Regions from separate parts of the Rhizobium sp. A22-96 genome, predicted to be linked through region 1. Evidence: riboswitches for the same ligand, from Rfam matches in the RefSeq annotation. Region 1 holds a riboswitch; each other region holds the start of a gene.

Region 1 (9,793 bases):
TTCTTGTGAGACGGTCACACCGCTCTTATAGAACGCCCCAAGAGAATTTTTGAAAGCGCATTGAATGTCGGCCTACGAAGTCCTGGTTTCCAACATTACGCAGAGTTTTCTCGATCATGGCTATGAAGCCATGACGATGAGCAAACTGGCAAAATGTTGCAATATCACGCGCCGAGGCCTCTACCATCACTTCAGCAGCAAGGAAGAAGCCTTCCAGGCGATGGTCTACCAGAACAACGCACGCACACGGCAAGACAGTATGCGGGAGGGCGCACGGCTCTTCCTGGCCGGCTCGAATGTGCTTGATATCGTCACGGCTGTTCTGGATGTCCGATATGGCGATACGAGAAGAAAACTGGCGCGGTCGCCCTTCGCGCTTGAAGTCAACGACTACGCGTTTCGCCTCTGCCGTCCGGTGATGATTGAAGCTGCAGCACTTTTCCAGGCCGATTTCGCCGCATTGCTCGAACAGACCATAGCGACAGGTCTCCTGGCGCTCCGGCCCACGATCTCGGTTAGAACCCTGGTGCAGCTGCTCTGCGACGGTGCTCGCGGAACCAACCAGAGCTTCTTTGCGCCATTGCCAGAGGAAATTGCCGTGCGCTACCGGGAAATGAGCCAAGCAATCCTTTATGGTTGCGCGGGGCAAGCCAAGCCGTAGCGGATTTATCGAAGCTCCCGCGACTGCCATGCGCCCAAGGATAGCGAAGGCGTGACATTGGCATGCGTGCCACAGAAGCGGACACGCGCCCTTTCGCATGGTCGAAGCTGCCCTAATGTCATACTATCCGATGACCTTGGCGAGCACAGTCTATCCGGGGAGGAGCAGAGCACATGGCCGTCACCGAACCCAAACCAATATCCCGTGCCGCGGCGATGGCCTATGCGATCGGTCTGCCGCTGATGTTGCTTGCGCTTGTCTTCGTACCGGTCGGACGCCTCTACTGGCTGCCCGGATGGATCTTCATCGCCTTCCTGGCCGTCATCTACGGTGTGTCGATCTCGGTCCTGAAGCGGTTGAACCCGGCGATCTTCAGGGCACGCAATCGCTTTCAGGCCGGCACCAAGCGCTGGGACGTAATCCTCGTCTCCCTGGTCTGCTTGGGCATGGTCGCGGAAATTCCGCTCGGGACGCTTGATGCCGGCAGAATGTTGTGGTCGGTCGTGCCGCTTTCCGTCGTCATCCTTGGCTATGCCCTGCTTGCTGCCGGCATCGCGCTCGGTGCCTGGGCGCAGGCGGTCAATCGCTTCTTCGAACCCGGCGTGCGCCTGCAGCGCGAGCGCGGCCAGCATGTCATCAGCACCGGCCCCTACGCATATGTGCGCCATCCCGGCTATGTCAGCGCGATCCTGGTGTTTGCAGGCCTGGCCTTGGCATTGGCTTCGTGGTGGGCGCTTATACCGGCTGCTTGGGCGAGCGGGCTTCTGGTCTTGCGGACAAGCTGGGAGGATGCCTTGCTGCGCGCCGAACTCGATGGCTATGCCGACTACGCCGGACGCGTGCGGTTCCGGTTGGTGCCAGGGCTCTGGTGAGGGGCAGAGCAAATCTTGGCTACCACCTTCCGCGCTGCCTCCCCTGTGACATAACCGATAGCATGCTAATCGCATATTGACTGCCGCGGCTCGCTTTGATCTTTTGGCGGGAAAGCACAATGCCTGACGTTCCAACAAGTTGGGGCGTCCGGGAGGAACAGCAGGGCATGATGATGGAGGCTGTGCGGGCGGTCAGCCTGAAGAAGGTGGCGATTTCGTTTGAAATGGCCAGCAAGACCCGGTTTGATGCCGTTTCCGCAACCGATCTGGATGTCGGCGCGCACGAATTCGTGGCCATCGTCGGTCCGACGGGTTGCGGCAAATCCACCCTTCTCAATGCCGCGGCCGGGCTTTTGACACCGGCATCCGGCACGGTTGAAATATTCGGCCAGCCGCTGAAGGCGATCAATCGGCAGGCGGGCTATCTCTTCCAGCAGGATTCGCTGATGCCGTGGAAGACGGTGCTGCAGAATGTTGCGATCGGGCTCGAGATCGCTGGTGTCGCTCCGACCGAGGCAAAGAAGAATGCCCTTGAGTGGTTGAGGCGCGTCGGCCTTGCCGCTTTCGCCGATCGCTTTCCGCGCATGCTGTCAGGCGGCCAGCGCAAGCGCGTCGGTCTCGCGCAGGTGCTGATCCGCGATCCGAAGCTCCTCTTGATGGACGAGCCGTTCGGTCCGCTCGATGCTCAGACCCGTCTCATCATGGGCGATCTTCTCTTGAAGCTCTGGTCGGAGGATCGCAAGGCCGTCATGTTCGTCACCCATGACTTGGACGAGGCGATCGCTCTTGCCGACAGGGTCGTCATCATGTCCGCCGGTCCGAAATCCCGCATCATCGGCGACTTCAAGGTCACGCTGGAACGTCCACGCGATATCGCCGAGATCCGGCACGATCCCGTGTTCATTCAGCTGCACCGGGATATCTGGCAGGCATTGCGCGACGAAGTCATGACGGCCTATCGCCAGACCAGCGGGGAAACTGCATGAACCGCACGCGCCTCCTGTCGCTGCAGATCCTTGTGGCCGTCGTCATCCTGCTGATCTGGCATCTGGCCACCACCACGACGCTTTTCGGCAATCCGAAGACGATATCCTTCTTCTTCGCTGATCCCCTGAAGGTGGCGCTGCGCGTCGTGCAATGGTTCGCAAGCGGATCGATCTGGTACCATCTCTGGATCACGCTGTCAGAATCCCTCCTCGCCTTCCTCCTTGGCTCCTTCGGTGGCATCGTTTTCGGCTTCTGGTTCGCGCGCAAGCCTTTGGTTGCGGCCGTCTTTGACCCATACGTGAAGGCTGCGAATGCCCTGCCCCGCGTCGTGCTGGCACCCATTTTCGCCCTTTGGTTCGGCCTCGGCATCTGGTCCAAGGTGGCGCTCGGCATCACGCTGGTCTTCTTCATCGTCTTTTTCAACGTCTACCAGGGCGTCAAGGAAGTCAGCCAGCCTGTCTTGTCCAATGCGCGGATGCTTGGCATGAACGAGCGCCAGTTGCTGCGCCATGTCTACCTGCCCTCGGCATTGTCCTGGGTATTTTCAAGCCTGCATACCTCGGTCGGTTTTGCCGTCGTCGGTGCTGTTGTCGGCGAATATCTGGGCTCGGCTGCCGGCCTCGGCTACCTGATCCAGCAGGCGGAAGGCGTTTTCGACGTGACGGGCGTCTTTGCCGGCATGGTCGTGCTGACGGCCTTCGTCCTAATCGTCGATTGGCTGGTGACCGTGGCCGAACGCCGGCTACTCGCCTGGCGCGGCCAGTAGAACACATAGTATGAGGAAATGGAGGAGGACGACATGGAACGCAGGACATTTCTGATCGCAACGGCAAGCCTCGGCATCGGGGCTTCGCTCGGCGGCATTCTGCCGGCGGCGGCACAGGATGCCAAACCGGAGAAGCCCGATCTTCTGATCGGCGTCGGCGGCAAGCCGCTGCTCTACTATCTGCCGCTGACGATCGCCGAGCGAAAGGGCTTCTTCAAGGAAGAGGGCCTGAACGTCACCATCAATGATTTCGCCGGCGGCTCGAAGTCGCTGGAAGGCCTGATCGGCGGTTCGCTCGATGTGGTGGCCGGCGCCTATGAACACACGATCCGCATGCAGAACAAGGGACAGGACATCGTCGCGATCTGCAATCTCGGCCGTTTCCCCGGGATCGTCATCGCCGTGCGCAAGGAGCTTGCCGGCGAGATCAAGTCCATGGCCGATATGAAGGGCCGCAAGATCGGCGTGACCGCACCCGGCTCATCGACGGCGCTGATGTTCCAATATGCCATGCTGAAGAACGGGCTGAAAGTCGACGACGCGTCGCTGATCGGCGTCGGGGGCGGCGCCGGAGCGGTCGCGGCGGTCAAGAGCGGGCAGATCGACGGGCTCTCCCATCTCGATCCGGTCATCGCGCAATTGCAGTATGACGGCGATATCACCGTGCTGCTTGATACCCGCACCGAAGCCGGCACGCGCGCGCTCTTCGGAGGTCCCAATCCAGCCGCCACCGTTTATATCAAGCGCGAGTTTGCCGTGGCCAATCCGATAACGACGCAACGGACGGTCAATGCCTTCATGAAGGCGCTGAAATGGCTCGGGACGGCGAGCCCCGAGGATGTCGCCGGCGTCGTGCCAGAGGAATATCTGCTCGGCAATCGCGACCTCTATATGCAAGCCTTCAAGAATTCGAAGGAAATGTATTCGCCTGACGGCATGGTCACGAAGGAAGGCTATGATTCGATGATGGGCGTCCTGAAGACGCTCGATCCGGAACTCGCCAATATCGATGTGCCTTTCGAGAAGACATTCGATCCGACCTTTGCCAAGGCCGCAAAGACCTGATCGAAACGGCATCGAATGCAGATAAGTTGAGAGCCGACTCAAGCGAGCCGGCTCTCAATCTCTGGCGGAATGCCTTAGGCGATGAGGGCTCGTTCCTCAGCCCTGGCATGTTCCTGCCGCAGGCTGCGGGCGGCTTGAACCATGTTGACGAGTGCCGGCTTCACCTCTTCCCATTTGCGGGTCTTCAATCCGCAATCCGGATTGACCCATAGCTGGCCATCCTGAAGACGCCTGCGCGCCAGCGACAAAAGATCGGTCATCTCGCTGACGTCTGGAATGCGCGGCGAGTGGATGTCGTAGACGCCGGGGCCGATCTCGTTCGGATATTTGAAGTTCCTGAACGCATCGAGAAGTTCCATCTTCGAGCGAGACGTCTCGATGGAGATGACGTCGGCATCCATCGCGGCAATGGCGATGATGATGTCGTTGAACTCCGAGTAGCACATATGCGTATGGACCTGCGTCCCATCCGCAACACCGCTTGAGCACAAGCGGAAGCTCTCGACTGCCCAATCGAGATAGGCCTGCTTGTCCTTGTGTCTGAGCGGAAGACCCTCGCGAAGGGCTGCCTCGTCGATCTGGATCATCCTGGCACCGGCCTTTTCCAGATCGACGACCTCGTCACGGATCGCAAGCGCAATCTGTCGGCACGTTTCGCTGCGGGCGATGTCGTCCCGAACGAAGGACCAATTGAGGATGGTGACCGGTCCGGTCAACATGCCCTTCACCGGCTTCTGCGTCAGCGATTGGGAATATTCCCACCAGCGAACGGTCATCGGGTCCGGCCGGGAGACGTCACCGAAGATGATCGGCGGACGCACATAGCGTGAACCATAGCTCTGCACCCATGCATGCTGGGTGAAGGCAAAGCCCGACAATTGCTCGCCGAAATACTGCACCATGTCGTTGCGTTCGAATTCGCCATGGACCAGCACGTCGAGGCCGATTTCTTCCTGCCAACGGATTGTGGCTTCGGTCTCCTTGCGCAGGAAGGCCTCGTAGTCGACATAGCTGAGCGTGCCCTTTGCATGGGCAGAACGAGCCTTCCGAACCTCCGGCGTCTGCGGGAAGGAGCCGATCGTCGTCGTCGGGAAGAGCGGCAGCTTGATCGTTTCCGCTTGCACCGACCGACGCTGCACAAACGCGCTCTTGCGCTGCTTCATGGCGGCATCGACCCCGGCAAGGCGGCCGCGTACCAACGGGTCGATTACCTTCGGTGATGAGGCCCGTGCAGCGATAGCCCTGGATGCGACGGCGACTTCCACTGAAACGGCAGCCTTTCCTTCGGCAAGACCACGGCCGAGCGTCGCAAGCTCACCGAGCTTTTGCGTGGCAAATGCCAGCCAGCTCTTCAGGTCGCTATCGAGCGCCGTCTCAAGCTCCAGATCGATCGGAACATGCAGCAGCGAGCAAGATGCTGCCACTTCGACGCCGTCGATACTACGCGCCGTGGCAACAGGCTGAAGGCGGTTGATGATCGCAGCCAGATCCGCCCTCCAGATGTTGCGGCCATCGATGATGCCGAGCGACAGAACCTGATCCTTGCGAACGGCCTTCACGACATCATCGAGCTGACCTGGCGCACGCGTCAGATCGACATGGACACCGGCAACCGGCAGCTCGGTGATAGCAGCCAGATTGTCGGCAAGACCGCCGAAATAGGTTGTCAGCATGATCTTCTGATCCGGCGCCGCCTCGGTCAACGCCTTGTAGGCGACCGAGAAGGCATGGCGCTCGCCCTCGGTCAGATCGAGAACGGCGATCGGCTCATCGATCTGCACCCAGTCGGCACCGGCAGCGCTCAGCCGGCGCAGCAATTCCTCGTAGACCGGAAGCAGTTTCGGCAGCAGGCCCAGCGGCTTGAAGGTTGCCGAGCGAGCCTTGGCGAGTTTCAGGAAGGTGACCGGTCCGAGAATGACCGGGCGGGTGTGAATGCCGAGCGCCTTTGCCTCGAGGAAGTGATCGACGGGCTTTTGCGTGGTGAGCGCAAAAGCCTGATCTTCTGAAACCTCGGGCACCATGTAGTGATAGTTGGTGTCGAACCACTTGGTCATTTCAAGCGCCTGCACACCATGGCCATGATGCGTATGGCCGCAATCGGCATGGCCATCGCCTTGGCTGCCGCGCGCCATGGCGAAGTAGGTCGACAATGAAACGTCGCCGCCCTTCCAGCCGTATACGGAAGGAATGGCACCGACCATGACGGCGGTGTCGAGGACATGATCGTAGAATGAGAAATCGTTGGAAGGGATACGGGTGATCCCGCTGTCGCGCTGAAGCGACCAGTTTTCAGCCCGGAGCTTCCTGGCGGTTTCGATGAGTTCGCTCTCGGGAATCTTTCCGGACCAGTAGGCTTCGAGCGCGAATTTCAGTTCGCGATGGCGACCGATACGCGGAAAGCCAAGAGAAGCGACTGGGACAGTTTTGGTTGGCATAGTCATACCCCATTGGTTGTGGGGGCATGGGTCAAGCGGACGCGTGCGGACAAGGCCAATATCGGCCAGCCACAGCAACCACCGGGACACCCCGCCCGTGGACGTTATTTTGTTGTGGCAGGTCTCCTGGCTTGCGGGTCGTCACCTTTGTCCGTCTTCCCAAGGCTCATCGCCTCAGTGACATGAATGGACATTGGCTCGCCGCTCACAGTTGCGGGGGCAGCCCCGGAATAGCCGATCTCTCAGCGCACCGGATTCCCTCTTAGCTCTGGAGCGAATGGAGTGCCCCAGAGAACCATAACGCTGGTGATTTCGCACCAAGCGCAGAAAATTGTCAATAGATATAAACAAATCTTTATATGTTTATTTGTCCTGACTGACTTCTCAAATCCAGCCGGCAGCTAATCCAGTTCATCGTGGCTGCGAGGTTGGTTCAAGGGCCGGCCTGACCGCATCCACTAAATTTCTTTGCGGAAAATGGGTGGGGGTCCATGGCCGCATGCAGGTCAGAATAAACCGCCGATAAACGAGGGTTCGAAGCTTGTTCCGCAGATTGGCATTCTTCCGCTGCGCCCTGGCAATAGGCCCGTGCGACTGGAGCTGAATGGCCGCAAAGCCCGCTGCCGACAATAGCGGGGTCAACTCTTCCGAACGCAGGCCGCTGCCAAAAGGCAAGGCCTCCATGATGCGAGAGTGGCGGCTGCTTAGCGCCCCATCATAATTTTGATCAGCGCCGACGAAGCGGTCAATCAGCGAAATCAGCAGCCTGGCAATCTGGCCGCTCGGCTTCGGCTTGGCCCAGTCGCCGTCGAAGATCACGAGGCGCCCGCCGGGCTTGAGTAGCCGAAGCCATTCCCTGAAGGTCTCTTCCGGCTGCGTCAGCGTCCAGACGAGATGCCGGCAGACGATCGCATCGTAGGCCGCATCCGGCTCCATAGTCTGTTCGGCATCGGCCAGCAGAAATCGAAGACGCGGCTTGCCTGCATGCTTCTTGCGCGCGACGGCCAGCATCGCTTCGGAAAAATCCAGCGCCGTCACCTCGTGACCGAGATCATGGATCAGCCGCGTCACCTCACCGGTGCCGCAGGCAAGCTCCAGAACACGCTTTGGCTGGGAGCCAAGCGCTGCGCGGATCGGCTTCTGCCAGGCGTCTGCCTCGGGGCCGGGTGCTATCCTGTGGCCGAAAGCAAGATCGAAGGTCTCCGACCGTTTCGACCAATAGTCCCTGATTTCTTCCTTGAGGTGGAAATTGGCACCGTCCATCAGATCAGCCCGCCATATATTGAATGTTGCAGCGGCCGTGGACGGCGGACTTCTGGACATGGGCGCGTACGCCGAAGACCCGCTCGATCAGCTCCTGCGTCAAGACTTCCTCCGGCGGTCCGGCAGCCACCACCTCACCCTTCTGCAGCACGGCGAGACTGTCGCAGAACATCGCCGCCAGATTGAGATCGTGCAACGCGACGATGGAGGTCACGTCGAGCTTGGAAACCAGGCCCAGAATGTCGAGCTGATGCTGGATATCGAGATGGTTCGTCGGCTCATCGAGCAGCAATTCGCTCGGGGTCTGTGCCAGCGCCCTGGCAATATGAACACGCTGCCGCTCGCCGCCGGACAGGGTCTGCCACAACTGCCCGGCTCGATCCCTCATGCCGACGCGGGCAAGCGCATCGAAGACCGCAATATCGTCGCCGGCGCTCCAGGAGGAAAGCGGGCCGCGATGCGGTGTACGCCCAAGACGAACGACATCGATGACGGTCACCTGCATGTCCGTGGTCGCCTGCTGCTCCACCAGCGCGACACGGCGGGCGATATCGCCACGAGAAATGGAGGCAATATCATCGCCACCGAGGCGGATGACGCCGCTCTTCACCTTCCGGAGCCGGCAGATCAGCCGCAGAAGGCTGGACTTGCCGGAACCGTTCGGCCCGAGGAGGCCGAGCACCTTTCCCTTTTCCACTGTCAGGCTGATGCCGTTGACGATCAGCGTGTTGCCGGCGGCAAAAGTCACCTTATCGACCGCGATGCTCATGCCGTCCTCCGGGCGCGATAGAGAATGATGGCGAAGGCCGGAGCGCCGAACAACGCGGTCACCACCCCGATCGGCAGGATCTGCTGGGGAATGATGATCCTCGAGACGATATCGGCGCCGACCATGAAGATCGCTCCGCCGAGTGCCGACGCCGGCAATAAGCGATCGTGATTGGGGCCGACCATGAAACGGGCCGCATGCGGAATGACGAGCCCGACGAAGCCGATCGAACCGACAATGCTGACCACCGCCGCCGTCATGAATGCCGTCGTTCCGAGCAGCACGATCTGCGCGCGGCGCACCGCTATGCCGAGCGAGGCCGCGGCATCGGTTCCAAAGACGAATGCGTCGAGCACGCGGACATGCGCCATGCAGATGATAAAGCCGATAATGGCGATCGGTCCGGACAAATAGACATCCGGCCAACGCACACCGCTCATGGAGCCGAGCAGCCAGAACATGACGCCCCTCGCCTGCTCGGCATTGGCCGATGTGGTGACGATATAGGAGGTCAGTGCATTGAAGAGCTGCGAGCCGGCGACGCCACAGAGAATGATGCGCTCGCTGGTGCCGCCGACACCGGCTGCCAGCAGGCCGACAAACAGAAATGCCACAACCGCACCAATGAAGGCGCCGCTGGAAAGAGTGAGGATTCCGTAGCCGAGCCCGAGGATCATGATGCAGACGGCACCCGTGGAGGCACCCGCCGAAATGCCGAGCACATAGGGTTCTGCAAGCGGATTGCGCAACAACGCCTGCAGGATCACGCCACTTAAGGCCAGCGATGCACCGGTGCTTGCGGCAACGAGCGCCCGGCTCAGGCGATAGTCCCAGACGATGCCCTGATGAATCCGGCTAAGCTCGAAATCCGTTCCGAGCAGCCGGTTCGCAACTGCCTTGGCGGTCGTCGACAACGGGATCGAAATCTCGCCGATCGAGACCGCAAGGCTGATCATGAATGCCAGAAACACCAGC
Region 2 (9,793 bases), on a different contig from region 1:
TCCGCGATGCCATTGCCGAGATTCTCGACAACATGACGCTGGAACAGTTCGTTGCCGGTGGCGGCTCCGGGATCGAGATCGAAGAGCGGGAAGACTACCGCGCCTCAAACATCGGCTGACCTACCCCGACGATCGTTCAGGGCGATGAACTCTTCGATGGCTTTATGCCGTTGAGATGATAATTGCCGACGACGCTGTATTTCCGACGCGCTGGGTCGTGCAGCGTGTGAATTCGGGCGTTGCGCCAATGGCGGTCGAGATTGAGGCCGATGCGGGCCGCCGATGTGCCGGCCAGATCAAACAGCGTGTTGGCCGTTTCCATGGCGATCTCCGCCGTCATCGTCTGGGCCGCCGCGACGCAAAGCACGGCGTCGATCACATGATCCTCGGTGAGATTGATCTGGGCGGCATCGATCTTGCTGCCGGCGCGCTCCACGATCGCTGTCGCCACTTCGATACGGACGGCGATTTCTCCTATCCTGGTGATGATGAGGGGATCGTCCGCGGCGCGCTTGCTCTCGCCGTCGGCCCATGCATGCGGATGCGTGCGGACAAAGTCGATGGTCGCCGCAAGCGCGGATCGGGCTATGCCGAGATTGATGCCTGCATGGGTGAGCTGGCTCACCGACTCGGTGACTGTGGGATGCCCGGGCTTCTCGCGCTGTGACAGAACGGAATCGGCACCAAGATAGACGTTGTGAAGGATGGTCGTACCGTTTCCGGAGGTGCGTTGGCCAAAGCCATCCCAGTCATCGATGATCTGGGTGCCCTCGGTGTTCCGCGGAATGATGGCAACGGTGACCTCGCCACTTTCTTCGGTTACGAAAACGGCAATCCAGTCGGAAAACAACACGCTGGCGGAACGCAGGCTCCGGCCACTGAGGCGATAGCCCGGGCCGTCCGATGTGAGATGCAGATCGTCCTGACCCGTTGCGCCCGCATCGTTTTCCGGGAATACGCCGCCAAAACGGTCGCCAATGATGGCTCTCGCGAAGAGCGAAGCCTTCTGCTCCTCGCTGCCGCCGACGCGCACCGCTTCCAGCACATGGAAATGCGTTTGCGGAATCTGCGCGATAGAAGGGTCGGCCTCGGCGAGAATGGCGACGACTTCAGTCAGCACCGAATTGGAAATGTCGATGCCGCCATGTTCCGAGGGCACGGATATTCCGAGCAGGCCGGATTGGGATAGAGCCTCGATTTCGTCATAGGGCAGAACGCGGTTGACGTCGCGATCGCTCGCCTGCTGGGCGAAGTTTGCGGCCAGGGACCGCGCGATATCGAGCGCTTCCTCTTCGCTTTGAATGCGATGCGCGGGCGGCCTGACGCATTCGTGCAACTGCGAAACAGTCCCCATTCGTCACTCCATCGGCCGATGCTTCTGGCAAGGCAAATCGGTGCCATCTTAATTTCCATGGGTGTCGTGTACAACGGATTTTCTGCGCTTACGCGCACCGCGCCGTTGGCCATGATAGGCATTGAACGAACAAATTGTGAGCACTCGGCGGGATATTGCGCAGTGGTCGGCAAGAGATCCATAGCCACTGGGTGTTTGGCATCATGGCGTGGCCATCTGAGCGGCTGCTATCGTCCGGCTGAAAAGAAAGCACTTGCTAGCGGCGCGTTTTCGCGCTTTCATATACGACTAAATAAGTAGACTATAGCAATAATCCTGTTGCCCTTTTTTACAGGCGTCATGTGGGCAGCCGATTGCGGGCATCTGGTTTCGGACCAGAGTTGGACCCGCGTTAGCATCCTTCAGCAGCGGAATAGAAACCCGATTGAAGAGGATGCGCCGAATTTTGAGAACCGCTGTGGCTTCCGTGCGTTTCATGAACCGCAGCTTGGTGGCTGTCAGGTGCTGAACATCGGAGTTCAGGGTTTCGCAGGCAGTGCAGTGAAAAAGCCCAAGAAAGGCATGATCGACCACCTCTCGCTCCAGGAGTTGATATGACGGTTCAGGGATTATTTTCCGCGAAGGCGGATGCGGCAGGCAGGGGCTATGCGATGCCCCGCATTGCCGTTGTCGGGCGTGGTTTCTCCGGAATGATGATGGCGATCGCGCTGATGAAGACGGTGCGCTTTCCCTTTCATCTGCAGCTGTTCGATCCTAATTCCAGCGTTAGCGGCGGTCAGGCGCTGGCGTCCGGCCATAGTAGCGAAATCCTGAACAGCCGCGTGCGCGATCTTTCCGTCTCAGCCGGCGATCCCGACGACTTCAATCAATGGCTCAGTGCCAATGCGCCCTTCCGCAGCGCGGTTCCGGCCGCAATACCGGGCTTTCTGCAGATCTTCGTTCCGAAGAGCATTTTCAGCGATTATGTCTATCAGCGCTTTTCTGAGGCCTTCTCATCGCGACGGGATGTCACGGTGCAGGTCAGCAGCGAGATGGTCTTCGGGGTTCGCCGTATTCGCGGCAATCGTTTCGTGGTGGACAGCGACGGGGCCGCGAATGCGCCGTTCGACATGGTCGTACTCGCTACCGGCTACGGCATGATCGACCAGCAATCACCGGCCAGCGACCTGGCGAACATTCCGACGACAGTGCGGGCGCGCCGCCTGGTGTCGCGGCCGCACACGATCCTGCTCGGCAGCGGCCTGCGCGTCGTCGACCGGCTTCTGCAGATGCGCGACAATGGCTATACCGGCCAGATCTCCATCGTTTCGCGACGCGGTTTCCTGCCGCAGAGCCATACGCGCAACAATGCCGATCCGGTCTTTCCCGCCGACGAGATGCCCAATCAGCTGAGCGAGATCGTCCGTTTCATTCGCAAGGCTTGCGATGGTGCGGAGGCTAACGGTCAGAGCTGGCAATCGATCATGAACGGTCTGCGCAAGCATGCGCGCTCGCTCTGGCGCTCGCTGCCCGCAGGCCAGAAGCGGCAGTTCAATCGCCATCTTCGCGCGCTCTACGACAGCCATCGCAATAGGCTGCCCGAGGCGCTGCATGTTCGCCTGCAACAGGAGCTGGCCGAAGGCAACACCTTGCTCAGGCGTGGCCACCTGATCCGCCGCACGCCGACCGGCTTGGTGCTGAGGCCGGCAGGACGACAGGACACCGAGCAGCTCTATGCCGATGACGTGATCGACTGTCGCTGCCAGTCAGCCGATCTGAGCGTTCCGCTATTGCGGAACCTGATCGAGGCCGGTCTTGCCGTGCCGGACGAACTCGGGCTCGGTCTTGCCGTCGAGGCGACGGGTGCGCTTGAGGTGGACGGCCGCACGACGGAAGGGCTTTTTGCCATCGGTCCGCTCGGGCTCGGCAGTCTTCCGGATATCGACCTAGTGCCGGAGATCGTGACGCAGGCCTATGCGGCCGCCGAAAGCATGGCGGAGCGTTTTCATCCGCAATGCAAGGCGGTGTAGCTGTTTCTTGAATGTTCAGATGAGGTCTCGTCATTTCCAAAAGAGATGACGTTTCGGAAGAAAGCGACTTGCGATAAGTTATGTAATAACGTAACAAGAATGCTATTACTGTCGCCCAGGACAAACGAAGATACATATGACATCGCCGTTGCCCGCTTCCGCTTTCTATGAGATGAATGCCGCAGATGGTGCTGCCGCCGGAGCAATCCGGCTGGTGGCTGAAAAGGGAACACGGTGCGGATTACCCATCAGGGGCCAAAACCGTGGCTGCCCCCGCAACTGTAAGCGGAGAGCGCGTTCGCAGCATGCCACTGGCGTCAAGCCGGGAAGGCGCGAACGAGCTATGACCCGCGAGCCAGGAGACCTGCCATCGACGATATCAACCGCAACGGACGGGGTGTTCCGATGGAAATTCAGTGGTTGGGCGAGGACGTTTTTGCGTCCGCTGGCCCTATATTGACTTTGCCTCCGGCGAGATCTCCGGGAGGCACTCCATGGACAATACAAGAGAAACGACGCACCGGATCACCGTGTGCACCAGCTGCCGTCATGTCGGCAAGCCGTGCCGGCCGGGTCTCGATCTTTTAAAACATCTGCAGGCGGCCATGGCCCAGGCGGGCGCCGCTCTTTCCGATGATTTCAGTCTCGAGGGCAGCATCTGCATGGCTGGCTGTGAACGGCCCTGCACAGTGTCCTTTCAGGCAACGGCGAAAGCAACGTACCTCTTCGGTGACATCGAGGACGGTGCGGATATCGGTGCGCTCGTCTCCTTCGCGCAGCTCTATCGCGACCGGCCCGACGGGCTGACGCGTGAGAGCGAACGTCCGAGGACGCTTGGGGGCAAGACTTTGGCGCGCATTCCCGCCGCCATCGTCTCGGCCGAGCGTCAGTCGGTATCGCTGCAGTAGGAGGTGACCATGCCGGAAGGAAGCGCAAGACTCGACGCTGAGGGCGTCACCTGGGGTGTCCAAAAAGGCATGCCCATCATCAGCGGTATCACTTTGTCCGTCGAAGCCGGCGGTCGATTGGCCATCATCGGGCCAAACGGTGCAGGCAAGTCGACGCTGCTGCGTTGCCTTTATCGTGGTCTCAAACCGCATCGCGGCACGGTTCGCCTTGATGGCATCGATCTCTGGTCCCTCGGTCCGCGACAGGCGGCACAGCGCATCGCCGTCGTGCCGCAGGAGACGCCGAGCGATTTTCCCTTCAGCGTGCGGGACGTGGTGCTGATGGGCCGCATTCCGCACCGCAAGGGCATGGCGCGCTGGAGCGAGCGAGATCATGAAGTGACAACGGATGCGCTGGCGCGGCTGGAGCTCGAGCCGTTGGCGCTAAGACAGTTCGTTTCGCTTTCCGGCGGTGAAAAGCAGCGGGCGCTGATCGCCCGCGCTCTCGCACAGGAGCCGGACCTGATCATTCTCGACGAGCCGACCAACCATCTCGATATCCGCCACCAGCTGGAGATACTCGAGCTGCTGAAAGGCCTTGGCCGGACGATCATCACCACGCTTCACGATATCAATCTGGCCGCTGATTTCGCCACGCATGTCGCAGTGCTCGATTGCGGGCGGCTTACGGGGCATGGCCAGCCTGACGATGTCCTCACCGTGGAACATATTTCTTCCGCGTTCCGTGTCGGTGCCAGCCTGCATCAGGCTGATCGCGGCGACAGCAGGCGCTTCTCCTTTTCCCTCAGATAGTTCGATCATTGGAGTCATTGATGTTTTCTCGCTTTTCCCTATCCGCCGCCGCCTTGCTGGTGGGCACATTTGTCGCGGGCGCAGCAATGGCCGAACCGGTCACCGTGCGCAGCTGCAATCGCGATGTCACCTTCGACAAGGCCCCGGAGCGGGCGGTTTCGAATGACGTCAACCTGACGGAAATGATGCTGGCCCTGAAGCTTCAGGACCGCATGGTCGGCTATACCGGCATTTCCGGCTGGAAGACCCTGGATGAGAAGCTGCGCGACGGCGTCAAGGAACTCCCTGAATTGTCGCCGAAATATCCGAGCAAGGAAGTGCTGCTCGGCGCCAATGCGGACTTCTATTTCGCCGGCTGGAACTACGGCATGAAGGTCGGTGGCGAGGTCACGCCGGAAACGCTGGCGCCCTTCGGCATCAAGGTCTACGAGCTGACGGAATCCTGCATCTTCGTCATGCAGAAGAACAAGCCGACCATGGACGACATGTTCGTGGATCTGCTCAATCTCGGCAAGATCTTTCGTGTCGAGGATAGGGCGGAAGCACTGGTGGCGGGCTATCGCAAGCAGCTCGCCGAGATCCAGGCAAAGATCGGCCATGTCGACAAGCCGACCCGCGTTTTCGTCTATGACTCCGGCGAGGAAAAGCCGTTCACCTCGGGTCGCTACGGAATTCCGACCGCGCTGATCGAAGCCGCAGGCGGGATCAACGTCATGGAGGACGTCGAGAAGAGCTGGACGGAGGTTTCCTGGGAGCCCGTCATCGAGAAGAACCCGGAGGCCATCGTCATCGTCGATTATGGTCAGGTGACTGCGGCGCAGAAGATCGCGTTCCTCAAGGGTAATCCGGCTTTCAAGAATATCGATGCCGTCAAGAACGACCGCTTCGTCGTGTTGCCCTATGTCGAGGCGACGCCGGGGCCGCGCAATATCGAGGCCATTGCGACCCTGGCAAAGGCGTTTCATCCGAACGCGATGTGATTGTCGCCAATGCAGGTCCGTCCAGTCCATCAGTGGGCGGATCTCTTTTTACAGATTTGAATATGCGCCTCAGCCTCTCCATTCTCATTCCATTGCTCGCTATCGGCCTTGTCCTGTCGATCACCGCCGGGGTCTCGCTCGGGGCCGCGCCCATTCCATTTTCGACCGTGTGGTCGATCGTCGGCAATAAACTGCATGCAGGCATGTTTATTGTCGGATGGTCGGAGGGCCAGGAGAGTATCGTCTGGGATGTGCGCTTTCCGCGCGTCATACTGGCGGCGCTGGTCGGGGCGGGGCTTGCCGTCACCGGCGCCGTGCTTCAGGCCCTGACGCGCAATCCGCTGGCGGACCCGCATCTTCTCGGCGTTTCCTCAGGGGCAGCATTCGGTGCCATTCTGGCATTGCTGCATACCGGGCTGATCCTCGGCCTGTTGACGGTGCCGTTGTTTTCTTTCGCGGGCGCGCTGCTCGCGACTGGGGCAGTCGGCCTCACCACGCATCTGACGCGATCCCAATCGGCAGACAGGTTGGTCCTTTCAGGGGTGGCTGTCGCTTTCGTCTTTACCGCGCTCGGCAATCTGCTGATTTTCCTGGGCGATCCGCGGGCGACTAACACTGTGGTCTTCTGGATGCTCGGCGGATTGGGGTTGGCGCAATGGCAGCACCTCGTCTATCCGGCCGGCATATTGTTCTTCTGCCTCGTGTTGCTTATTCCAAAGGCGAGGGAGCTGAATGCGCTCGCCATGGGCGATGAGACGGCAACGACGCTGGGCATAGCAGTCAAGCAGTTCCGGCTGCTATTGTTTGTGACCACGGCCTTGCTGACGGGCGTAATGGTCGCGTTTTCCGGCGCTATCGGTTTCATCGGGCTCATGGTGCCGCATTTCGTGCGTCTGATTGCTGGTGGCGACAATGTTCGTGTTGTGCCGCTGAGTGCTATGTTCGGTGCGTTGATCTTGATCTGGGCGGATATCGTCGCGCGCTTGATCATGGCGCCGGAAGACATGCCGATCGGCATTGTCACCGGGTTGGTCGGCGGCATGGCCTTCATCCTGATCCTGCGAAAGGGGCAGAGCTAAGGGAGGCCATTGCCAAGATCCTTCGCCGGCCTATTTCCGGCAGGCGATGCACGGTGCAATACGGCGTCGGCGAGGTGAAATGGACGATGTACGGCCTTGGACGGGGCGATAGAGCCTGATAAGGCGGGAAATGCCTTTGTGTCGCCTTTCTTTGTCTTACAAGGCGTACGCGTAAAGACTATGAAGTTCGCAATCACAATCAGGACGACTCGGGTCTTCATTCTGCGTGGCGGTTCTGGTCATCCATTGCTCATGATTTTATGTGCGACGAGGAGCTTTGCTTGCGCCTGTTGAATTTCCGCCTCCTTCTCTTGCCCGTGTTTCTGTTGGGACTGAGCGCCATCATGGCCGCCGTTCCGCTGGCGGGCCAGGATGCCTTCGCGCAAGATCAGCAGACGGCGCAACCGCCACAGCAGACAGAGCAACAGCCCCAGCCGCTTGCCAATGGATTGCTGGAAGCCGCGGTCACCGACCTCAACAAGGCGAAGAAGGAATATGCATCCCTTCAGGACAGCGCAAAGCAACCGGGTGGCGACGATGAGACGCTCGTCGCGCTCTCGGGTCGGGCAGACGATCTCAATCGCTCCGTTGCAGCAATTTCGACGCGGCTGAAGCCCCGTAACACGGAGATCGATGCGCGCCTGACTCAGCTCGGGGCTGCCCCCAAGGAAGGGCAGCCGCCGGAAGCCGCGATCGTCACGCAGGAGCGCGAGCGCCTGAATGCCGAGCGTTCGCAGATCAGCGCCCTGATACTCGATGCCGACAATCTGACTGCGGAAGCCAATCGGCTTTCGATCCAGCTGACGGAGAAGCGCCGCAAGCTCTTCACCGAGACATTGCTGAAGCGCACGGAAATTTCCTCGGGGACATTCGAGGATGCCGGATCGGCGCTGGTCGACGAGAGCATATCGTTCAGGGATGCGGTGACCAGCTGGATCGGCTTCGTGCTGAAAGCCAAGCTCGGCTCGCTGCTTGCCGCCGTCTTCCTGTCCATCGCCGCTGCCCTGATCATCTTTTCCGGCGGCTATCGGTTGTTCCATCGCTACTACGTTCAGGACGAAGCCGTCGAGAACCCGCCCTACATCAGCCGGCTTTCGGTTGCGTTCTGGTCGACCTTGATCCGCACGTTGTCGCTCGCGGCATTTCTGGTCACGTCCTTTTTCTTCCTTTCGAATTTCAACGTGCTCAGGCCGGATATTGCGCCGATCCTGGCGGCACTCTTCGGTTTCATCGGTCTCGTCTATTTCGTCGGCCGTCTCAGCAATGCCGTCTTCGCGCCGTTCCGGCCGCATTGGCGTCTGGTCAAATTGTCGAACAAGGGCGCGCATTCGCTGACCTGGTGCCTGCAGGCCATGGCAGTGGTCAATGGGCTGGACTACGTGTTCGATCGTATCAGCGAGTCTATGGGATCGCCTGTCGTCGTCACGGTTGCCAAAAGCTTCCTTGCTGCCCTGCTGATCGGCCTGATCCTGATTGCGGCCTCGTTCGGTTCACCGATGTTGGCCAAGAACGGCGATCCCGATGCTCCAGGTCGCCGCTGGCCGCATGGCATGGCGCTCATCCTTCGTATTCTCGGCGCATTGGTCATCTTTATCTCGTTCATCGGCTATGTCGGCCTTGCCCGCTTCATGGCAACGCAGATGATCGTGACGAGTGCCGTCATCGCGACCATGTATCTTGGCTTTCAGCTCGGCAAGGCGGTCTCGAAGCAGGGTGTCTTTGCCGAGACGATCATCGGGCGCTTTCTGGAAAACCGTCTCAAGCTCGGTGACGTCGCGCTTGACCAGGGCGGGCTCATTGCCGGGCTTGCGACTTATGCCGTGGCGCTGCTCACCGGCATTCCCTTGATCCTGCTGTCCTGGGGCTTCCACATCCAGGACCTCGAACTCATCGCCTACCGGCTATTCACAGAGATCCGCATCGGCAACATATCGATCTCTCTGCTCGGCATTTGCGCCGGCATCCTGTTGTTCGCCGGAGGCTATCTGGTGACGCGCTGGTTCCAGCGCTGGCTCGACAGCAACGTCATGGCGCGCGGCCAGGTGGATCTGGGTGTCCGCAATTCGGTAAAGACAGGTATCGGCTATCTCGGCATCGCAGTCGCGGCGATCATTTCCATTTCGGCCGCGGGCATAGACCTCTCCAGCCTGGCGCTCGTCGCCAGCGCCCTTTCCGTCGGTATCGGTTTCGGCCTGCAGAATATCGTGTCTAACTTCGTGTCAGGTCTGATCCTTCTGGTCGAGAGGCCGTTCAAGGTCGGCGACTGGATCGTGTCGGGCACATCGGAAGGCATCGTCAAGCGCATCTCGGTGCGCGCCACCGAGATCGAGACCTTCCGCAAGCAATCGATCATCGTGCCGAATTCCGAGCTCATCAACGCCTCGGTCGGCAACTGGACCCATCGCAACAGGTTGGCGCGCTCGGAGATCCCGGTATCCGTCAGTTTCGAATCCGATCCGCAGAAGGTCATGGAGATCCTGCTGGAACTGGTGCGCGGCGTCCCGAAGGTGTTGAGAAATCCGGAGCCGCATGTCGAGTTCCTGCGCTTCGGCCCTTCATCGCTCGATTTCGAGATGCGTTTCTACCTCTCAGATCTTTCCGACGGTATGGAAATCCGCAACAATCTGCGCATCCAGATCCTCAAGCGCTTCCGCGAGGAGGGAATATCCAT
Region 3 (9,793 bases), on a different contig from region 1:
CGACCTGATGATGGTCGCCGGCAAGGAAATCGAAGGTGCGATCCAGCGTCTGGCGCAGATGGCGCGTGCTGCCGGCATCCACCTGATCATGGCAACGCAGCGTCCGTCCGTCGACGTCATCACCGGCACGATCAAGGCGAACTTCCCGACGCGCATCTCCTTCCAGGTGACGTCGAAGATCGACAGCCGCACCATTCTCGGCGAACAGGGTGCCGAACAGCTCCTCGGCCAGGGCGACATGCTGCACATGGCCGGCGGCGGCCGCATCTCCCGTGTTCACGGTCCCTTCGTTTCCGACGAGGAAGTCGAAAAGGTTGTGGCGCACCTGAAGCTGCAGGGCCGTCCGGAATATCTCGATACGGTCACGGCCGACGAGGATGAGGAAGACGAGGAAGAAGATACGGCCGTCTTCGACAAGGGCGCCATTGCCTCGGAAGACGGCGACGATCTCTACGAACAGGCGATCAAGGTGGTCATGCGCGACAAGAAGTGCTCGACCTCCTACATCCAGCGCCGCCTTGGCATCGGCTACAACCGTGCAGCCTCGCTCGTCGAACGCATGGAAAAAGACGGTCTTGTCGGTCCGGCCAACCATGTCGGCAAGCGCGAGATCATCACCGGCAACCGCAATGGCGGCGGCAATGCGAGCCAGGAAGATTTCGACTGATATAGCAGGGGGTTGACGCTAGCCGCGGTCGCCGCGGAGAGCGCGCACCCCCCTCTGTCACTGTCGTGACATCTCCCCCACAAGGTGGGAGATTGGTAACCCGCAGCGCGTACTCGCCTCAAACAAGCATCTCACCCGCAGAAACTAAAGTGTGATAACTTAGCGACGTCTGGCAGCATACTCCCAACAATCTCCCCCCATGTGGGGGAGATGTCCCGAAAGGGACAGAGGGGGGTATCAGACGCTCGGCATACTCGAAGCTGACTTCTCTTCAAACGGAGCGCATCAGACGCGCTCGAGCTTCACATGCGGCAAGGGCGGCAGCTCGACCCGGACGGTGTCGTCAGGCTGCACCCGGCCGCCCTGCGAGACAATGCCCATGATGCCGGCCTTGCGGACCAAACCGCCATCGGTATCCTTGTCGAGCACCGCATGTAGCAAGCCCTTCTGGAAATCGTCGATCTGCTTGCAGGGGTTGCGCAGGCCGGTTACCTCGACGATCGCGTCGTCGCCGATATGCAGGCGTGTGCCTTGGGGCAGGGAAAGCAGATCGAGCCCTCTGGTCACGATATTCTCGCCCATGTCGCCCGGAGCGACGGAAAAGCCTTTTTCGGTGAGTTCGGCGAACAGCTCTTCGTGGATGATGTGCACCTGGCGCAGATTGGGTTGCGTCGGATCGACCGCGACGCGAGAACGGTGCTTTACCGTGACCCCCATATGCGCGTCACCTTCGACACCGAGCCCCGTCAGCAGTCGAATGTGATCCTTCGTCTGCTTGCTGAACCCGTGCACGCCGCTGCTGCTGACCGATGTCACATATATGCGCTTGTCGCCCATGCCGAACCCTTCCATAAACAATCCAGATCTTTATAAATTGGTATATACCAATTTCAAGGCGACAGTATTGTGATGGACGAGAAAAATCGACAGGGCAAAGGCGTAAAAGCAGGGACTGGCTGGGCGACCGTAGCTGATGAATTGCGGAGCGCCATCGACAAGGGCAAGCATGCGCCGGGCACCCGGCTGCCGAGCGAGCGTGCCCTGTCGGAACAGTTTGGTGTCTCACGGGTGACGATGCGGCGCGCAATTGCCGAGCTGGAGGGTGAGGGGCTCCTGCGCGTCGCGCGTGGTAGCGGCGCCTATGTGCGCGCCGACATGCCCGTTCGCTTCCAGCTGGGCGACAAGGTGCGGTTCGGCAAGGACCTGACCGCGAGGGACGCAAATCTCACCCGCAAGGTTTTCTCGACCAGGGAAATTCCAGCCAGTGCCGATATCGAGGCGAGGCTCGATCTGCAGCCGGGCGAAATGGTGCTGGAAATGTGTGTGGTTGCCTATGCCGACGAACTTCCCGTCTCCGTGGTCCTGCGCATTTGTTCGGCTGCGCGTTTTCCCGGGTTGGCGGAGAAGTTCGCTGCATTCGGCTCGTTCACGGCGGCGCTGAAGGATTACGGTGTGACGGACTATTGGCGCCGCTCCACCGACATCACGGCGCGGATGCCGACGGAGGTCGAGGCACGCCTCCTGCAGCAATCGCGCCTGACGCCGGTTCTCGCCTATGCCGGCGAAGATATTGATGCCGATGGCACGATCATTTCGTGCCAGATCGGCTGCTTCGCCTCGGAGCGGGTCGTAGTGACCGTTTAAGGCCGTCGATTGAACTCAGGCCTTGAGAACCTTCCCCGGGTTCATGATCCCCGCCGGGTCAAACGCCGTCTTGATCCGGCGCATCAGGTCCATCTCGATATCCGGGCGGATGGAAGCCAGTTCGTCGCGCTTCAGCTGACCGATGCCGTGCTCGGCGGAGATCGAGCCGCCGTGCTGCAACACCAGTCCATGCACGATCTTGTTCATCTCATGCCAACGGCCGATGAACTCGTCCTTGTCGGCGCCGACCGGCTGCGAGATGTTGTAGTGGATATTGCCGTCGCCCATATGGCCGAAGGCGCAGATGCGCGCGCCGGGCAGGGCGGCCATAACAGCCGTCTCGGCCTCGGCCATGAATTGCGGCACCTGCGCGACAGGAACGGAAACATCGTGCTTGATCGAGCCGCCTTCCGGCTTCTGCGCGTCCGACATGCTCTCGCGCATGTGCCAGATCGCCTTCTGCTGCGCTTCAGAGCTGGCAATCGTCGCATCCTGGATCAGGCCGGCCTCGTAGCCCTGTTCCAGCAGCGTCATCATCATCCGCTCGGCGGTTTCGGCCGAATCCGAGGTCGAGATATCGATCAGCACATACCAGGGATGCACCGTTTCCAGCGGATCGCGCACACCGGGGATATGGCGCTCGGTGAATTCGACGCCAAGGCGCGGCATCAGCTCGAAGCCGGTCAGCGCCGTGCCGCAGAGGCCGGAGGCGTTCTTGAACAGGATCAGCGCATCATCGACCGACTGCAGCCCGGCAAAGGCGACCTGATGGCCGAGCGGCTGCGGGAAGAGCTTCAGCACTGCCCCGGTGATGATGCCAAGCGTGCCTTCGGCGCCGATGAAGAGATCGCGCAGATCGTAGCCGGTATTGTCCTTCTTCAGGCGGCGCAATCCGTTCCAGATCTCGCCTGTGGGCAGCACCACTTCGAGGCCGAGGCAGAGCTGGCGCATATTACCATAGGCGAGAACCGCCGTGCCGCCGGCATTGGTGGAGAGATTGCCGGCGATGCGGCACGAGCCTTCCGAGCCGAGAGACAGAGGGAACATGCGGCCATGCTCAGCCGCAGCCTTGTGCACATCCGCCAGAATGCAGCCGCCATCGACGATCATGGTATTGCCGACCGGATCGATATCGCGGACCCGGTTCATGCGCTCTAGCGACAGGATGATGTCGGAGCCGCCTTCGCGCGGTGTCTGACCGCCGACAAGGCCGGTATTGCCGGTCTGCGGCACGATGGCCGTGCCTGTCTCGCTGGCAAGCTTGAGGATCGCTGAGACCTCCTCCACCGAGCTGGGCTTCAGCAGCATCGGCGAAGCACCATGGTAGAGCCCACGGTTCTCGACCAGATGCGGCGCAATCTCCGCCGCATCTCGCACGGCATGTTTCTCGCCAACGATCGCAGCGAAGCGGTCGAGAAGGGCTGAAGAGGGGGCAGAGCTCATGGCGTATCCTTTGCCGATAGAGTGTCGGGCCGATTTTTAATCTCTGGGTGCTGCCGCACGGCGCAGCCGGTCGTTGATGGCCTCGCCGAGGCCCTCGTCGGGAATATGCGAAAAGGCGATCGTCGCGGCGCCTGTGGCGTCGGCGCGCTTCATGAAGTCGAAGAGGTTTGCTGCGGCCTCCGAAAGATCGCCCGTGGCGCTCAGGTCGAGCACGGCAATGGCGCTTTCGATCCCGGCAATGTCAGGCGTCCCGAAGCGGATCAGTGTTTCACCGGCCGCAACCTCCGTCGCGTCGAGCCGCACGGCCGCGCCGGGGGCATAATGCGACGCCAGCATGCCGGGGGCTTCGATGGCGGCCGATGCCTTCTTCTTGCGCTTCAGCGCCTTGCCCGCGACCCGCTCGATCTCACGGGCGGCCAATCCGCCCGGCCGCAACAGCCGCAATTCGCCGTCTTCGACCTTGACGATGGTCGACTCGACACCGACGACGGAGGCGCCGGCGTCGAGGATCAGCGTGATCCGCTCGCCGAGATCGTCATCGACATGGTCGGCGCTGGTGGCGCTGATCTTGCCCGACGTATTGGCGCTCGGCGCGGCAAGAGGGCGCCCGAAGGCACGGATCAGCTCGCCGGCAAAGCCCTGCGGCACGCGGATGCCGACGGTATCGAGACCGGCGGTCGCCAGCGGATGGATGCCGCTGCCGGGCCTGAGCGGTAGCACCAGCGTCAGCGGGCCTGGCCAGAATGCTTCCGCCAACTTGCGGGAGATGGGATCGAAGATCGCATAGCGTTCGGCCATGGCGAGATCGCTCATATGGCAAATGAGCGGGTTGAAGCGCGGCCGTCCCTTGGTTTCGTAGATCCGGGTGATGGCAGCCGGGTTGGTGGCATCGGCTGCAAGGCCGTAGACCGTCTCCGTTGGCAACCCGATCGGCAGACCCTCGGCAAGCGTTGCCGAGGCGACATCTATCGCCGTTTGCGGGTGTTCGAGAATGTCTATGTGTCGTGCCATGGCCTGCCCGTTTGCAGTTCAGGCCGTTCTTATGCTTTTCGAGTTTTCGGATCAATGATCAAAGCTGGCGAATGATGTCGCGAAGCTGTTCGTTGCGGGCGCCGAGCAAGAGGACGTTACGGACGGCGATCTGCGGATCGTGCGTGTGGAACAGCACGCCGTTGCCGCGAATGTCGCGATTGATCGTCAGCTTCTTGTCTTCCGCCTCCTTGCCCGGATGGATGGCGACGGCGAAATACATCCGCGAATATTTCAGGCTGATATCCTCGAAGAAATTCTCTTCCTGGCCGATGCGGGCAAAGAAGTTCGCGATGTAGAAGGCCCAGTTCACCTCTTCATATCGAGCGAATTGCGTGCGCGCCGCTGTTACGTGGCAATAGCCGAGATGCGGCGTGTCCTTCAGCGTGTGATGAAAGATGAGCTTCGGAAAACGAATCGACTTATGAAAGCCGTTGAGCCGGTCATGGGTCATTTCCCCGGCATTCCGCAGCTTCTGCGCGGTCTGCTCGGCGACTTCCTGGTGGGTCATGTATCGCCGCTCTTCGGCAAGCCAATGCGGCCTGTCGCGGTTGATACGACCGGTGCGCAGGAATTCGCTATGCCCCGTTGTCGATACCGCCGGTATCGGTTCGGGGTCGGCGGGCTTCCCAGCGTCGAAATATCTGAGTTTGGCCATGCCGGGTCTCGCTATAGAGGTCTGGAGACTGCATGATAACTAGTCTTGCTTGAGCCGGGCTTAACGACGCCGGTTGCAAATCCCCAGGGAGGCCAAAACACATGCCCGGAATTACCGATCTTAAGCTGCTGCTTTCCGGCATGAAACCGAATCTCGTCGAGGGCGAGTTCGTCTATTGCACCGTTCCATCGTCGACATTGGCCGATCATATTCATCTGGAGCCGATCGGTTTTTTCCGGGAAGGGGAGGGCGTGACCCTGATCCTGCCGCTGGAGGCCGCGCGGCAGGCCGGGTTTCCGATTGCGCCCGCAATGCGCATGATCACGCTCGATGTCCATTCCTCGCTGGAGGCTATCGGCCTCACCGCGGCGTTCGCTACAGCCTTGGGAAATGCGGGCATCAGCGCCAATGTCGTCGCGGCCTATTACCACGATCATATCTTCGTTCCGGCTGCTGATGCTGACCGTGCAATGGCGGCGCTGCAGGCACTTTCGGCGTCGCAAGCGACCCCTTGATTATCGGAGATCAACCGCATTGTCGCAATCAGGATAAAGCGTCATCAAGAGGAGGCAAAATAGCGACGATCTCCATGTCTGCCGATAATCGATAAGAGATTGAATTGCCTTCCTATATTGCCCATCCCTACGACCGTCTTGCTGTTCCGTTTCATCTGTCGCCAATTTCGAAGCCGATGTCGCATTGTAGCGCAGCGGCTGACGGGGCCGAGAGTTATGATGTTATCAATCTCAAGGTGCCGTCTGCTAGGGAGACGGAGAATTGGGAAGCCGGTCAAAATCCGGCGCTGCCCCCGCAACGGTGGTGGAGTGAGGCATGGCGAATAAAGCCACTGGGTCGGCCGACCTGGGAAGGTGCCATGGGGTTCTGGAAACAGGGCCGCTCCAGAGCCCGGAAACCAGCCTTGGGGAAATTCGGTTTACTGACCGCGGCGGGCGGTCGGGACATTGCTTCAGGCCGCTCCCAAACGGCCTTGCATGTCCTTCGTCCGTTTCCCGGTAACGCGCAAGGATAGGCAAATGGATATCAGCAGCAATGTTTTGCGGCAATTGAAGAACCGCCGCGAGGGCTTCAGCCTCGAGCAGCCTTTCTATATCGATCAGGATTACTTCAAGCTCGATATGGAAATGATCTACTATCGCGACTGGCTGTTCATCGGCCATGACTGCGAAGTGCCGCGCGCGGGCAATTATTTCACCGTCCAGATCGGCGATTATCCTGTCGTCATCGTCCGTGGTCGCGATCAGGTCATCCGCGCCTTCCACAACAGCTGTCGCCATCGCGGCTCACGCGTCTGCACGACAGAGCGCGGCTCGTCGGCAAAGCTCGTCTGCCCCTATCACCAGTGGACCTACGAGCTGGACGGCTCGCTGCTGTTCGCCCGTCAGATGGCCGAGGACTTCGACAAGACCCAGTATTCGCTGAAGCCGGTCCATTGCGAAAGCGTCGGCGGCTACATCTTCATCTGTCTGGCAAAGAACGCTCCGGACTTCGCGCCCGTCCGCGCCACGATCGAGCCCTATATGGCGCCGCATCGCATGAGTGAGGCCAAGGTTGCCTTCCAGAGCACCATTATCGAAAAGGGCAACTGGAAGCTCGTTTGGGAAAACAATCGCGAGTGCTACCACTGCGCCGCCAACCATCCTGAACTCTGCCGCACGTTTTCGGAAGCACCGACGGTCAGCGGCGTGCAGGGGGCGATGAGCGATCCGGTGATCACCGCTCATTGGGAGCGCTGCGAAGCCGCCGGCCTGCCGAGCGAATTCAAGATCTCGCCTGATGGCCAGTTCCGCGCCGCCCGCATGCCGCTCATCGAAGGGGCCGAAAGCTACACCATGTCCGGCCAGAACGCCGTCAAGCGGCCGCTCTCGCCCGATGTGACGATCAACGGCATCGGCACCATGCTGCTGTTCCATTATCCGACGACATGGAACCACCTGCTTGGCGACCACGCGATTTCCTTCCGCGTCCTTCCGCTCAATGCCGAGGAGACCGCCGTCACCACCAAATGGCTGGTGCACAAGGATGCCGTCGAAGGCGTCGACTACGATCTCGAGGAACTGACCCACGTCTGGACCGAGACCAACGACCAGGATCGCCGCATCGTCGAGGAGAATGCTTTCGGCATTCACTCGCCGGCCTATGAGCCCGGTCCTTATTCGGAACTCCACGAGGGCGGCGTCATGCAGTTCGTCGAATGGTATTCGAATTTCATGATCAACCGGCTGCAGGGCGATCAGGCCAAGCTGTCGGCGGTTGCCTGAGTATGAACATGACCGTCTCCCTTAGCCATCGACACCTCGATCAGATGCAGCCCTGGAGCGACAGGCAGCATCTGCTCGAATGCCTCTCCGTCACGCCCGAAGCGCCCGATGTGATGACCTTCACATTCCGGTCCGACAAGGACAACTGGTTCCGCTATCTGCCGGGCCAGTTCGTGACGCTGGAGCTGCCGACGGCGCCGGAGCCGGTCATGCGCACCTATACGCTGTCCTCGACGCCATCGCGGCCCTTCTCGGTCGCGGTGACGGTCAAGGCGCAGAAGGACAGCATCGGCACGCGCTGGATGTTCGAGAACCTCAAGCCGGGCATGCGCATCAAGGCTTTCGGTCCTCTCGGCGATTTCACGCACGTCCGCCATCCCGGCGATAAATACCTCTTCGTCTCCGCCGGTTCCGGCGTGACGCCGATGATGGCCATGACCCGTTACATGGCCGACACCGCGCCATTGTCCGACATCACTTTCGTCAATTGCTCGCGCAGCCCGACCGACATCATCTTCCGCTCGGAGCTGGAATATCTCGCCCGCTTCATGCCGAACCTCAATCTCGGCCTGATCGTCGAGGGCTGTGGCCGCACCGATCTCTGGTCGGGGCTGAAGGGCCGCATCGACAAGGCCAAGATCGGCCTGCTGGCGCCTGATTTCATGGATCGCACGATCTTCTGCTGCGGCCCGGAAGTCTTCATGGATGCCGTCCGTTCCATGTTGGAAGCGCACGGCTTCGACATGAAGCGCTACCATCAGGAAAGCTTCCAGCCGGCAAATGCGGCGACGCCGCTTGCTGAAGTTACCGACGATGCCTCGACGGACGCTGCGACCACGATCCGCTTCACCATGGCCGGCAAGGACGTGGTTTGTGCGGCCGGGCAAACCGTGCTTCAGGCCGCGCGCGGCGCCGGCGTGCGGATCGGCGCTGCCTGCGAATCGGGCCTCTGCGGCACCTGTCGTGTCATGAAGCTTTCGGGCGAGGTCGAGATGAGCCACAATGGCGGCATCCTCGATGACGAGATCGAGGAAGGCTATATCCTGGCCTGCTGCTCGCGCCCGAAGACGGATGTTCAGGTCGAAGCCTAATAATCCTGGTAATTCAGTTCATTGATCTCCACCGGCTCGGGTCGGCGGGTAGCAGCCGTGACGACCGGATCGACCATCAGCGAGACAAGCGTCTGTAGCGGCCCGTTGCACAGCGGTCCCTGGGCGATCGTCAGGTCGGGGGCAGGCAGTGGTTTGGCGGGCAGCAAATCGCCCTGCGGCCAGATCTTGGCGAGTTGCACGCTGGTCATCGGCACAACATTGACGTCGATGTCCGTCAGCGTGCCCGGAACGCGGTAGGGGCAGCTCTTGTCGGAACAATTGTCCGATGAGGCAAACTGCCAGATGGCGTAATTATCCCAGTTGCCGAGCGGGAAGGTGCCCTTCAGATCCGGCTTGTAGCGCGCGTACCAGAGCGGCAGCCGCGACAGCAGCGGATAGATATCGCGGTGATCGGCGATATAGCGCGCGGTGTTGTGATTGACGTAGAGGATCGGATAACGTCCGGTCCTGACCTTGATGTGTGCGACAAAGACCTGCGCATCATCAAGCGACATGAAACGCGTGGGATCCATGCCGTCAATGTCGAGCACCATCAGCTCGTCCGGCTGTGGATCGGCATAATCGAGAAAATGATTGGCCTGATCGATCGGATTGCCCGGTCGCCCCAGATGATAGGCGCCCCATAACAGGCCATTCGTCTTCGCCAGCATCCGGCGGGTCTGATAGAGTTCGCGCGTGACGGCATATTTGCGCCACATGGTCTTGCAGTGGGCGAAGGTGTCACCGGCATGGTCGCCGGTACAACTGAAGCTCTCGGGCAGGCCGTCGGAGGCCTTGGAGATGAAGGCGGCGATCCGCTTGTCCTGCAGGAACGCAGTCCAGTCGATGGTATTCAGTTCATAGGCATCGACGATGAGGGCATTTTGGGGGTCCGTCCAAGGCTGGTTTTCGCCGGCCGAAGGCTTCGTGGCCGGCCCCAACAGGGCCAGTACGGTCAGGAAGCTGCAAATCAGGCTGTGGC

What was found. A riboswitch is a leader RNA that binds a small molecule or an ion and turns the genes downstream of it on or off. The one in region 1 is predicted to bind cobalamin.
Region 2: another riboswitch for cobalamin. It lies ahead of ACQZ6F_RS07670 (DUF1636 family protein); the one in region 1 lies ahead of metE (5-methyltetrahydropteroyltriglutamate--homocysteine S-methyltransferase).
Region 3: another riboswitch for cobalamin. It lies ahead of ACQZ6F_RS13105 (aromatic ring-hydroxylating oxygenase subunit alpha); the one in region 1 lies ahead of metE (5-methyltetrahydropteroyltriglutamate--homocysteine S-methyltransferase).

Annotation. Positions count from the first base shown of each region.
Region 1 is NZ_JBNWDQ010000001.1:1,400,964-1,410,756, reverse strand. Features, by position in the region: gene ACQZ6F_RS06315 (helix-turn-helix domain-containing protein) at 65-661, shown strand; gene ACQZ6F_RS06310 (methyltransferase family protein) at 835-1,533, shown strand; gene ACQZ6F_RS06305 (ABC transporter ATP-binding protein) at 1,701-2,519, shown strand; gene ACQZ6F_RS06300 (ABC transporter permease) at 2,516-3,286, shown strand; gene ACQZ6F_RS06295 (ABC transporter substrate-binding protein) at 3,320-4,351, shown strand; gene metE (5-methyltetrahydropteroyltriglutamate--homocysteine S-methyltransferase) at 4,426-6,786, opposite strand; cobalamin riboswitch at 6,886-7,101, opposite strand; gene ACQZ6F_RS06285 (class I SAM-dependent methyltransferase) at 7,198-8,049, opposite strand; gene ACQZ6F_RS06280 (ABC transporter ATP-binding protein) at 8,054-8,818, opposite strand; gene ACQZ6F_RS06275 (FecCD family ABC transporter permease) at 8,815-9,793, opposite strand, start outside.
Region 2 is NZ_JBNWDQ010000002.1:242,861-252,653, reverse strand. Features, by position in the region: gene ACQZ6F_RS07690 (RrF2 family transcriptional regulator) at 1-119, shown strand, start outside; gene ACQZ6F_RS07685 (SfnB family sulfur acquisition oxidoreductase) at 137-1,354, opposite strand; gene ACQZ6F_RS07680 (hypothetical protein) at 1,643-1,927, opposite strand; gene ACQZ6F_RS07675 (FAD/NAD(P)-binding protein) at 1,948-3,363, shown strand; cobalamin riboswitch at 3,533-3,749, shown strand; gene ACQZ6F_RS07670 (DUF1636 family protein) at 3,858-4,271, shown strand; gene ACQZ6F_RS07665 (ABC transporter ATP-binding protein) at 4,281-5,063, shown strand; gene ACQZ6F_RS07660 (ABC transporter substrate-binding protein) at 5,084-6,043, shown strand; gene ACQZ6F_RS07655 (FecCD family ABC transporter permease) at 6,106-7,122, shown strand; gene ACQZ6F_RS07650 (mechanosensitive ion channel domain-containing protein) at 7,413-9,793, shown strand, end outside.
Region 3 is NZ_JBNWDQ010000003.1:75,539-85,331, forward strand. Features, by position in the region: gene ACQZ6F_RS13070 (DNA translocase FtsK) at 1-667, shown strand, start outside; gene ACQZ6F_RS13075 (MOSC domain-containing protein) at 953-1,504, opposite strand; gene phnF (phosphonate metabolism transcriptional regulator PhnF) at 1,577-2,311, shown strand; gene ACQZ6F_RS13085 (FAD-binding oxidoreductase) at 2,327-3,754, opposite strand; gene ACQZ6F_RS13090 (L-threonylcarbamoyladenylate synthase) at 3,791-4,765, opposite strand; gene ACQZ6F_RS13095 (DUF6656 family protein) at 4,824-5,441, opposite strand; gene ACQZ6F_RS13100 (ACT domain-containing protein) at 5,543-5,956, shown strand; cobalamin riboswitch at 6,174-6,377, shown strand; gene ACQZ6F_RS13105 (aromatic ring-hydroxylating oxygenase subunit alpha) at 6,476-7,720, shown strand; gene ACQZ6F_RS13110 (FAD-binding oxidoreductase) at 7,723-8,811, shown strand; gene ACQZ6F_RS13115 (glycoside hydrolase family 25 protein) at 8,808-9,793, opposite strand, start outside.